Regions from separate parts of the Streptomyces vilmorinianum genome, predicted to be linked through region 3. Evidence: riboswitches for the same ligand, from Rfam matches in the RefSeq annotation. Region 3 holds a riboswitch; each other region holds the start of a gene.
What was found. A riboswitch is a leader RNA that binds a small molecule or an ion and turns the genes downstream of it on or off. The one in region 3 is predicted to bind cobalamin.
Positions count from the first base shown of each region.

Region 1: another riboswitch for cobalamin. It lies ahead of FDM97_RS10605 (cobalamin biosynthesis protein); the one in region 3 lies ahead of FDM97_RS28905 (ribonucleoside-diphosphate reductase subunit alpha).
Region 2: another riboswitch for cobalamin. It lies ahead of cobN (cobaltochelatase subunit CobN); the one in region 3 lies ahead of FDM97_RS28905 (ribonucleoside-diphosphate reductase subunit alpha).

Region 1 is NZ_CP040244.1:2,274,519-2,277,782, forward strand. Features, by position in the region: gene FDM97_RS10600 (cobyric acid synthase) at 1-1,241, opposite strand, end outside; gene FDM97_RS10605 (cobalamin biosynthesis protein) at 1,238-2,200, opposite strand; cobalamin riboswitch at 2,236-2,376, opposite strand; gene FDM97_RS10610 (hypothetical protein) at 2,510-2,731, opposite strand; gene FDM97_RS10615 (inorganic phosphate transporter) at 2,744-3,264, opposite strand, start outside.
Region 2 is NZ_CP040244.1:173,320-176,583, forward strand. Features, by position in the region: gene FDM97_RS00840 (cobalamin biosynthesis protein CobG) at 1-1,253, opposite strand, end outside; cobalamin riboswitch at 1,321-1,455, shown strand; gene cobN (cobaltochelatase subunit CobN) at 1,495-3,264, shown strand, end outside.
Region 3 is NZ_CP040244.1:6,260,548-6,263,811, forward strand. Features, by position in the region: gene FDM97_RS28890 (carbon starvation CstA family protein) at 1-222, shown strand, start outside; gene FDM97_RS28895 (YbdD/YjiX family protein) at 285-482, shown strand; gene FDM97_RS28900 (GNAT family N-acetyltransferase) at 584-1,087, shown strand; cobalamin riboswitch at 1,140-1,264, shown strand; gene FDM97_RS28905 (ribonucleoside-diphosphate reductase subunit alpha) at 1,391-3,264, shown strand, end outside.

The DNA.
Region 1 (3,264 bases), 4.0 Mb from region 3:
CCGTGGTGGATCTCGTACCCCTCGACGCGCTCGCCGAGGGCCTCGCCGACCGGCCGGGAAAGGGTCTTCTCGGCCGCGAACCGGACCCGGACGGGCAGCAGTCCGAGGCCGTCCACCGTGCCCGCCTTCGACTCGACCTCGTCCTCGATCCGCTCCCCGAGCGCCTGGAAGCCGCCGCAGATGCCGAGTACGGGCCGGCCCTCCGCCGCCCGCCGGGCCAGCGCGTCCGCGAGACCGCGCTCGCGCAGCCACGCCAGCGCCTTCACCGTCCCCCGGGTCCCCGGCACGACCACCAGGTCCGCGTCGACGAGCTCCTCGGCCCGGTCCACGAACCGCACGACCACGCCCGGTTCGGCCGCCAGCGCGTCCACGTCCGTGAAGTTGGACATCAGCGGCACGGCGCACACCGCGACCCGCAGCACGTCCTCTCCGACCGGAGGCGCCACGACCGACTCGCGGACGGCGCCGCGCATCGACACCCGCAGCCCGTCCTCCTCGTCGATGCCGAGTCCGTGCGCGTACGGCAGCACACCGAAGGTGCGGCGCCCGGTCAGCCCGTACAGCATGTCCAGGCCCGGCTCGAGGAGCGTCACATCGCCCCGGAACTTGTTCACCAGGTAGCCCGCGATCAGCTCCTGGTCCTCGGGCGCGAGCAGCGCCGTCGTACCGAAGAACTGCGCGAAGACCCCGCCCCGGTCGATGTCGCCGACGACGAGCACCGGCAGCTTCGCCGCCCGCGCGATGCCCATGTTCACGATGTCCGTGCGCCGCAGATTGATCTCGGCCGGACTGCCCGCCCCCTCGCAGATCACGGCGTCATACGTGCCCCGCAGCTCCTCCAGGCACGCCAGAACCGGCTCGAAGAGCTCTTTCTGCCGCCCCCCGTGCAGCCTTTTCCCGGGGGACGACCCCCCAGACCCCCCGAAGAACCCGCGGGCGCTCAGCTCGCCCACCGGCTTACCCATGAGGACGACCTGGCTGGAGCGGTCGCTGCCCGGCTTGAGCAGCACCGGGTTCATCAGCGCGGTCGGCTCGACCCGCGCGGCCTGCGCCTGCATGGCCTGCGCCCGGCCGATCTCCGCGCCCTCCCTCGTGACGAAGGAGTTCAGGGACATGTTCTGGCCCTTGAACGGGGCGACCTTCACGCCCTGCCGGACCAGCCAGCGGCAGATGCCCGCCGTGACGACGCTCTTGCCCGCGTCGGACGTGGTCCCCGCGACCAGCAGCCCCCCGCCTCTCATACGTTCCTCCGCTTCAGCGCGCTCGCGATCATCCGGCCGCCCACGCAGGCGGCCAGGGTCAGCCCGGTCACCCACCGGGAGAGCCGTACCGCCCGTTCGATGTCCCCGACCTCCACGGCCCGGCCCTCGCCGTTCAGGACGGGCCGGTGCTCGACCCGGCCGCCGTACGAGAGCGTCCCCCCGAGCCGTACGCCGAGCGCCCCCGCGAACGAGGCCTCCACCGGGCCCGCGTTGGGGCTCGGATGCTTCGCCGCGTCCGCCCGCCACGCGCGCAGCGCCCCCCGCGGGTCGCCACCCGCCACCGTCGCGAGTACGGCGGTCAGCCGGGCACCCGGCCAGCCGGCCACGTCGTCGAGCCGGGCCGAGGCCCAGCCGAAGCGGCGGTACTTCGGGGACTTGTGGCCGACCATCGCGTCCAGGGTGTTCACGGCCCGGAAGCCGACCAGGCCCGGCACGCCCGCGACCGCGCCCCAGACCAGGGCGCCCACGACGGCGTCGGAGGTGTTCTCGGCGACGGACTCCACGACCGCGCGGGCCATCGCCGGACCGTCCAGGGCCTGCGGGTCGCGCCCGCACAGATGGGGCAGCCGCTCGCGGGCCACGTCCAGGTCGCCGGCCTCCAGGGCCCCGCCGATGGCGCGGGCCTCCCGGCCCAGGGTCGTCCCCCCGACGACGGCCCAGACGGCGGCGGCGGTCAGCGCGACGGAGGCCCGGGGGTGGTCGCGTACGGTACGGGCGGCCAGCGCGGCGGCCCCCGCCGCACCCCCGACGCAGACGGCGGTGTGCAGCGCGCCCCAGCCGCGGTGATCGCGCCACAGCAGCTTCTCGACCGCACCCGCGGCCCGTCCGAACGCGGCGACCGGATGGCCGCGGCGTGGGTCGCCGACGAGCAGGTCCGCGGCCAGACCGGCGGCGGCGCCGTACGCGAATACACCTGTGGCTGCACTGCGGCCGGGCATGGCGCTGTGTCCTCACTCAGGGTCCGCGCCCTGGCTCGACGTGACCGGCGGTGAGAGTTCCTGACTCCCGGGCCCGAAGGCTCCGGTCACAGTGGCGGGACCGCGCCGGATTCGCACCGGGCTTCCTCTTCTGCCGCCGTAAATGGCCTCGGCAGTCCACCACGCTGTGCGAACACCCGTCAACTCACCCTTGACCTGCGGTGAGACAGTGTGCGAAGCACCACACAGCGCCAGGGCGGTGCCTACGAACGACGGCCGGGCGGGCCGCACCCGAAGGTGCGGCCCGCCCGGCCGTCGGAGCGTGTGCCGTCAGGCCACGATGAGATAGATGCCGTACGCGACGGCCGCCGCGCACAGCGCGAAGCAGGCGTACGCGCCGGTGCGCGCCAGGGTGGCCGAGCCTCCCTGGGCGGCGGCCTGCTCCTGCTTGGAGAGGCCGACGATGCCGAGGGTGAAGAGGGCCACGAGGGCGACGGTCGCCACGAGGCTGACTCCGAAGACGGAGCCGAGAGCTGCCCAGTCGATCTTCATGTCGTTCGTTCCTTACACCGCGGCCGAGGCTGCGGGGGCTGCCGGGTCCGCGGGGGCCGGCGAGGGGATGGTGGTCTTCAGGTCCTCGTCCGCGACGGCGGCGACGGTGCCGGCCGGCGGCGGGGTGACGGCCGCGATGGCGGTGGTCACGACGCCCGCGGGCTCGGTCTCGACGTCGTTGACGTTGGTGTGGTCGACCACCTGGCGGCGGGAGACGACCCAGATGGCGACGCACGAGGCGACCAGGAAGGCCGCGACGGCGTAGACGCCCCAGTCGCCCTGACGGGCGACGTACTCGGCGCCGGCCCCGACAAGGGCCGCGGCCGGCAGGGTCAGGCCCCAGGCGACGAACATCCGGGTGGCGGTCGACCAGCGGACGACACCGCCCTTGCGGCCCAGACCCGCGCCCATGACGGCGCCGGAGCAGGAGTGCGTGGTCGAGAGGGAGAAGCCCAGGCTGGAGGAGGCCAGGATGACGGTGGCCGCGCTGGTCTGGGCGGCGAAGCCCTGCTGCGGCTGGAGGTCGGTGAGGC
Region 2 (3,264 bases), 6.1 Mb from region 3:
GCCCAGGGGGAGTCGGGGCGGGTGATCAGACCGTACGACTCCAGCTCGGCCAGCCGGTCCCCGGCCGTCCCGACGCCGACCGAGGTCCCGACGACGACCGCGCCGCGCCAGGGCGTGAGCCGTACCTCGTCGGCGGGGAGCAGGGCGCGCAGCTGGGCGGCGGTGAGGCGGCCGAGGGGCGCGAGGACATGGAGGGCGGTGGTGCCGAGGGGCCCGGGTGCCGGGGGTCCTCCGTGCGGGACTTCCGCCCCCGGTACGGGCTCCGCCGCGATCCCGGCCCGGGCGAGGGCCCCCGCCAGGTCCGGCTCGTGTCCCTCGGGCAGCTCCCGTACCCGCCAGGCACCGTTCCCGGCGTCCCGCGCGGCGGCGAGGAAGGCGGAGGCGGCGGCGAGCGCGGCGCGGGGGGCGTCGGCGGCGGCGATCCGGAAGACCTGGGCGCCCACGCGGAGGTACGCGCCGGTGCCCGGGGCGCCCGGCGAGGCGACCCGATCCGGCCGCGCCGGCCCTGCCGCGCCCGGCGCGGGCTCGCTCGCTTCGCGGCCTCCCGGCCTGCTTGTCGCTGTCGCGCCGATATCCGGCCCGTCCGGCGTCCGGACCCCGTCCGAACCCTTGCCGCCGGCCTCACAGGCCCCCGCCGCGCCCGAGGCGCCTGGTCCGTCCGGTCCGTCCGGTCCGTCCGGGGTCTGGGCCCCGTCCGTACCGTCGCCGCCGGCCGCACAGGCCCCCGCTGCGATCAAGGTCACATCTCCGCCGAGCTGCGCCACGTCCCCCCGGCCGTCGTCCAGAACGAACAGGAAACGGCCGGAAAGGGATGCCGTCCAGTCCTCCGCGCACAGCAGCGCGTCCAGTTCGCGGGCCCACAACTGCACGTCGCCGAAGCCGAGTCCGTCCAGGCCCGCCGTCGGCGAGGCCACCACGTTCCGGACCCGCTCATGGGTCGTGGAGGGCAGCAGGCCGGCTTCCGCGAGAAGTCGCGCCAGTTCCGCCCCGCAGCCCTCGCCGAGGCCGCGCAGCTCCACGTTTCCCCGGGAGGTGACACTGACCTGTCCGTCGCCGAGGGCCTCGGCCGCGGCGGCCAGGACCTCGGCCTGATGAGCCGTCAGCAGGCCTGCGGGCAGGCGCAGTCGGGCCAGGCGGCCGTCGTCGGCGGGGTGCAGGCGCAGCGCCCCGGGGCAGGCGTCGCCACGGTCCCTTATGAGAGGTTCGCCCCGGTTGGGCGTTGTGGGTGGGGTGGGCGGCATGGCGGCGAGCATACCCACGTGGATCCGGGCGGCCACCGGGTGTGATCCGGCCAACCCCCCGGCCCGCCGGGGCCACGCTCTACTATGCAGATCGGCATGGGGTCCCAGGACCCCGGGGAGGAAGCCCGGTGAGATTCCGGCGCGGTCCCGCCACTGTGAGCCCGGCCCGGAGACGGGGTGGGTGAGTCAGGAACTCCCGCCGTCCACACGACCACCCGGGGCGCGGACAACCCCGAGGAAGGCCTGCGCTCGCATGCGAATTCTGTTGCTGTCGCACTCCGACACCGACCTGCTCAGCGCCCGCGCGGCCGGCGGCCCGGTCGAGTACCGGTTCGCCAACCCCTCCCGCCTCACGCTCGACGAGCTGCCCGGCCTTCTCGACGGCGCCGACCTCGTTCTCGTACGCCTCCTCGGGGGCTTGCGGTCCTGGGAGGAGGGCCTGGACGCGCTGCGCGCCGCGGGCCGGCCGCTGGTCGTGCTCTCCGGGGAACAGGCCCCGGACGCCCAGCTCATGGAGACCTCCACGGTCCCCGTCGGCGTCGCCACCGAGGCCCACGCCTACCTCGCGCACGGCGGCCCGGACAACCTGGAGCAGCTGGCGCGGTTCCTCTCCGACACCGTGCTGCTCACCGGCCACGGCTTCGAGGCCCCGGCCGCCGCGCCGACCTGGGGCCCGCTGGAGCGCGAGTCGAGGCGGACCGACGGCCCGACCGTCGCCGTGCTCTACTACCGCGCCCACCACATGAGCGGGAACACCGCCTTCATCGGCTCGCTCTGCGAGGCGATCGAGGACGCCGGCGCCCAGGCCCTGCCGCTCTACGTCGCCTCCCTGCGCGCCCCCGAGCCGGAGCTCCTCGACACCCTGCGGTCCGCCGACGCGATCGTCACCACCGTCCTCGCCGCCGGCGGCACCAAGCCCGCCGAGGCGCAGGCCGGCGGCGATGAGGAGGCCTGGGACGCGGGCGCGCTCGCGGCCCTCGACGTACCGATCCTGCAGGCGCTCTGCCTCACCGGCTCGCGCTCCGCCTGGGAGGAGAACGACGAGGGTCTCTCCCCGCTGGACGCCGCCAGCCAGGTCGCCGTCCCCGAGTTCGACGGCCGGCTCATCACCGTCCCGTTCTCCTTCAAGGAGATCGACGAGGACGGCCTCCCGGCGTACGTCGCCGACACCGAGCGCGCCGCCCGCGTCGCCGGGATCGCCGTCCGCCACGCCCGCCTGCGGCACATCCCGAACGCCGAGAAGAAGCTGGCGCTCGTCCTCTCCGCGTACCCGACCAAGCACTCCCGTATCGGCAACGCGGTCGGTCTCGACACCCCCGCCTCCGCCGTCGCGCTGCTGCGCCGCCTCCGCGAGGAGGGGTACGACTTCGGGCCCGAGGACGAGATCCCCGGCCTGGTCTCCGGCGACGGCGACGAGCTGATCTACGCCCTGATCGAGGCAGGCGGCCACGACCAGGAATGGCTCACCGAGGAGCAGCTCGCCCGCAACCCGGTCCGTATCCCGGCCGCCGACTACAAGCGCTGGTACGCGACCCTGCCGCAGGAGCTCCGTGAGCAGGTCGAGGAGCACTGGGGTCCGGCGCCCGGCGAGATGTTCCTGGACCGGTCCCGTACCGCCGAAGGCGACCCGGAAGGCGATATCGTCCTCGCCGCCCTGCGCCGCGGGAACCTGCTGATCCTCATCCAGCCGCCGCGCGGCTTCGGCGAGAACCCGATCGCGATCTACCACGACCCCGATCTCCCGCCCTCCCACCACTACCTGGCTGCCTACCGCTGGATCGCGGCGCGCGCCGAGGACGGCGGTTTCGGGGCGGACGCCATGGTCCACCTCGGCAAGCACGGCAACCTGGAGTGGCTGCCGGGCAAGAACGCGGGCTTGTCCGCCGCGTGCGGCCCGGACGCGGCGCTCGGCGACATCCCGCTGATCTACCCGTTCCTCGTCAACGACCCGGGCGAGGGCACGCAGGCCAAGCGGCGCGTGCACGCGACCCTCGTCGACCACCTGGTGCCGCCGATGGCGCGC
Region 3 (3,264 bases):
GTCTGCCTCAAGGCCATCAACAACCCTGAGACCGTACGGCTCTCCGAGGTCCCGCACACCGAGTCGAAGCTGGTCGCTCCGGCCGGCATGTTCCCGACCCAGGAGGAGAAGGCCGAGCTGGTGGCCGCGGGCCTCGGCAGCGGCGGCGGTCTCCGCACCATCGGCGCGCAGCGCGGCGAGAGCCACGGCGACGACGTGCCGGCCGGGACCGGTTCGGCATGAGCCCGGCGAGCACGAGCGCGGGAACGGGCGCGGGAACGGGCGCGGGAACGGGCGCGGGCGCGGTGGGCCTGCTGCGGTACGCGTGGAGCCGGGTCCGCTGGTACGTGCGCGAGCTGTCCGGCGAGGCGGTGTACGACAAGTACGTCGCCCACGCCAGAAGCTGCGACCCGGCCGCCGAGGTCATGACCCGGCGGGAGTTCGAGCGCAGCCGCACCGACGCGCGGGAGGCGGATCCGCGCGACGGGTTCCGCTGCTGCTGATCCGTCTCCGGTTCGGCAGCGGCAGATCGACGGGCCGTCGCGTTCCTCCTCGTGGGGAGCGCGACGGCCCGTCGCGTTCGCGCCGGCGGCAGACTGCCGGGATGGACATCATCATCAGGGCCGTACGGCCCGAGGAGTACGACGCTCTGGGCGAACTCACGGCGCGGGCCTATCTCGACGACGGGCACCTGGACTTCGGCGAGGACGACACGTACCTGCACGTGCTGCGCGACGTGGCCCGGCGGGCCGGTGAGGCCGAGGTGCTCGTGGCCGTGGACGCGGCGGGCACGGTCCTGGGCGGGGTGACCTTCACGCCGGGCGGCCGGCCGTGGGCCGACATCGCCGCCGACGACGAGGCGGAGTTCCGGATGCTGGCGGTCGCGAAGGACGCGCGCGGCCGGGGTGTCGGCGAGGCGCTCGTACGGGCCTGTGTGGAGCGGGCACGGGCCCTGGAGGGCTGTGTACGGATCCGGCTCTCCACCCAGCCCGGCATGGCCTCAGCGCACCGGATCTACGAGCGGATGGGCTTCGTCCGCACCCCCGAAAGGGACTGGAAGCCGATTCCGGACATGGACCCCCTGCTCACCTACGGCCTGGAGCTCTGAGCGCCAACGACACAACATGTGGGGGGTGCTTCGAGGGGCGCCCCCCACATGTATGCTCATGCTCGCTGTCCTCGCAGGGGAATCCGGTGGAAATCCGGAACTGTCCCGCAACGGTGTGGTTTCGGCGTACTTGCACGCCTGCCGAGTCCGAAGACCTGTGGACAGCGCGCCCGGTCCGTCCGTTCCGGGTGCCACAGACGTCCGGGCCTCGCGGAATGGGCCGTGGCGCGGCGCATCCCTGCGTACGGGTGCCCGCCGCCCGCCTCCCCGCCGGCCCCGAGCCGAGCGAGGGAGAGCCCCCACGTGACCATCGCGCCCGCCGATCCGGCCGCAGCGATCGAGAGCGACGGTAACGAGAGCGACGGACCCGGGACCGTGCTTCTGCGGACCCTGACCGATCTCACCGCCGACCTCCCCGACACCGACCCCGGCAAGGTCGCCGCCGCCGCGCTGCGCGGCCGCAACGCCGGTTCGGACGAGGCGGAGCTGCGCGAGCTGGCCACCGAGGCGGCCGCGGGTCTCATCGCCGAGGACCCGGCGTACTCCCGGCTCGCCGCCCGGCTCCTGACGATCACCATCGCGGACGAGGCGGCCGGCCAGGGCTCGGTCACCTTCTCCGCCTCGGTCGCCGTGGGGCACCGCGAGGGCCTGATCGCCGACCGTACGGCCGAGTTCGTGACGCTGCACGCCGCCCGGCTCGACGCGCTGATCGACGCGAAGGCAGACGACCGCTTCGGCTACTTCGGTCTGCGCACCCTCTACTCGCGCTACCTGCTGCGTCACCCGATCACCCGCAAGGTGATCGAGACCCCGCAGCACTTCATGCTGCGCGTCGCCGCCGGCCTCGCCGAGGACGACTCGACCCGCGCGCTGGACGAGGTCGCGGCGCTGTACGGGCTGATGAGCCGGCTCGACTACCTGCCCTCCTCCCCCACGCTCTTCAACTCCGGCACCCGCCACCCGCAGATGTCCTCCTGCTACCTGCTGGACTCGCCGCAGGACGAGCTGGACTCCATCTACGACCGCTACCACCAGGTCGCGCGCCTGTCGAAGCACGCCGGCGGCATCGGCCTGTCGTACTCCCGTATCCGCTCCCGCGGTTCGCTGATCCGTGGCACCAACGGGCACTCCAACGGCATCGTGCCGTTCCTGAAGACGCTGGACGCCTCCGTCGCGGCCGTGAACCAGGGCGGGCGGCGCAAGGGCGCGGCCGCGGTCTACCTGGAGACCTGGCACGCGGACATCGAGGAGTTCCTGGAGCTGCGCGACAACACCGGTGAGGACGCCCGGCGTACGCACAACCTGAACCTGGCGCACTGGATCCCGGACGAGTTCATGCGCCGCGTGAACGCGGACGCCGAGTGGTCGCTGTTCTCCCCGGCGGACGTGCCCGAGCTCGTCGACCTGTGGGGCGAGGAGTTCGACGCCGCGTACCGCAAGGCGGAGGCGGCGGGCCTGGCCCGCAAGACCATGCCGGCCCGTGACCTGTACGGCCGGATGATGCGGACCCTGGCCCAGACCGGCAACGGCTGGATGACCTTCAAGGACGCCTCGAACCGTACGGCCAACCAGACCGCCGAGCCAGGCCACACGGTCCACTCCTCCAACCTCTGCACGGAGATCCTGGAGGTCACGGACGACGGCGAGACCGCGGTCTGCAACCTGGGCTCGGTCAACCTCGGCGCGTTCGTGGCCGGTGGCGACATCGACTGGGAGCGGCTCGACGCGACCGTCCGTACGGCCGTCACGTTCCTCGACCGGGTCGTGGACATCAACTTCTACCCGACCGAGCAGGCGGGCCGCTCCAACTCCCGCTGGCGCCCGGTGGGCCTGGGCGCGATGGGCCTCCAGGACGTCTTCTTCCAGCTGAAGCTGCCCTTCGACTCCCCCGAGGCGCGCGCGCTGTCGACCCGTATCGCCGAGCGGATCATGCTCGCCGCGTACGAGGCGTCCGCCGACCTCGCCGAGCGCAACGGCCCACTGCCGGCCTGGGACAAGACCCGCGCGGCCCGCGGTGTCCTGCACCCCGACCACTACGACGTGGAGCTGAACTGGCCGGAGCGCTGGACGGCGCTGCGCGAGCGGATCGCGGCCGTCGGCATGCGCAACAGCCTGCTCCTGGCCATCGCGCCGACGGCGACCATCGCCTCGATCGCGGGCGTGTACGAGTGCATCGA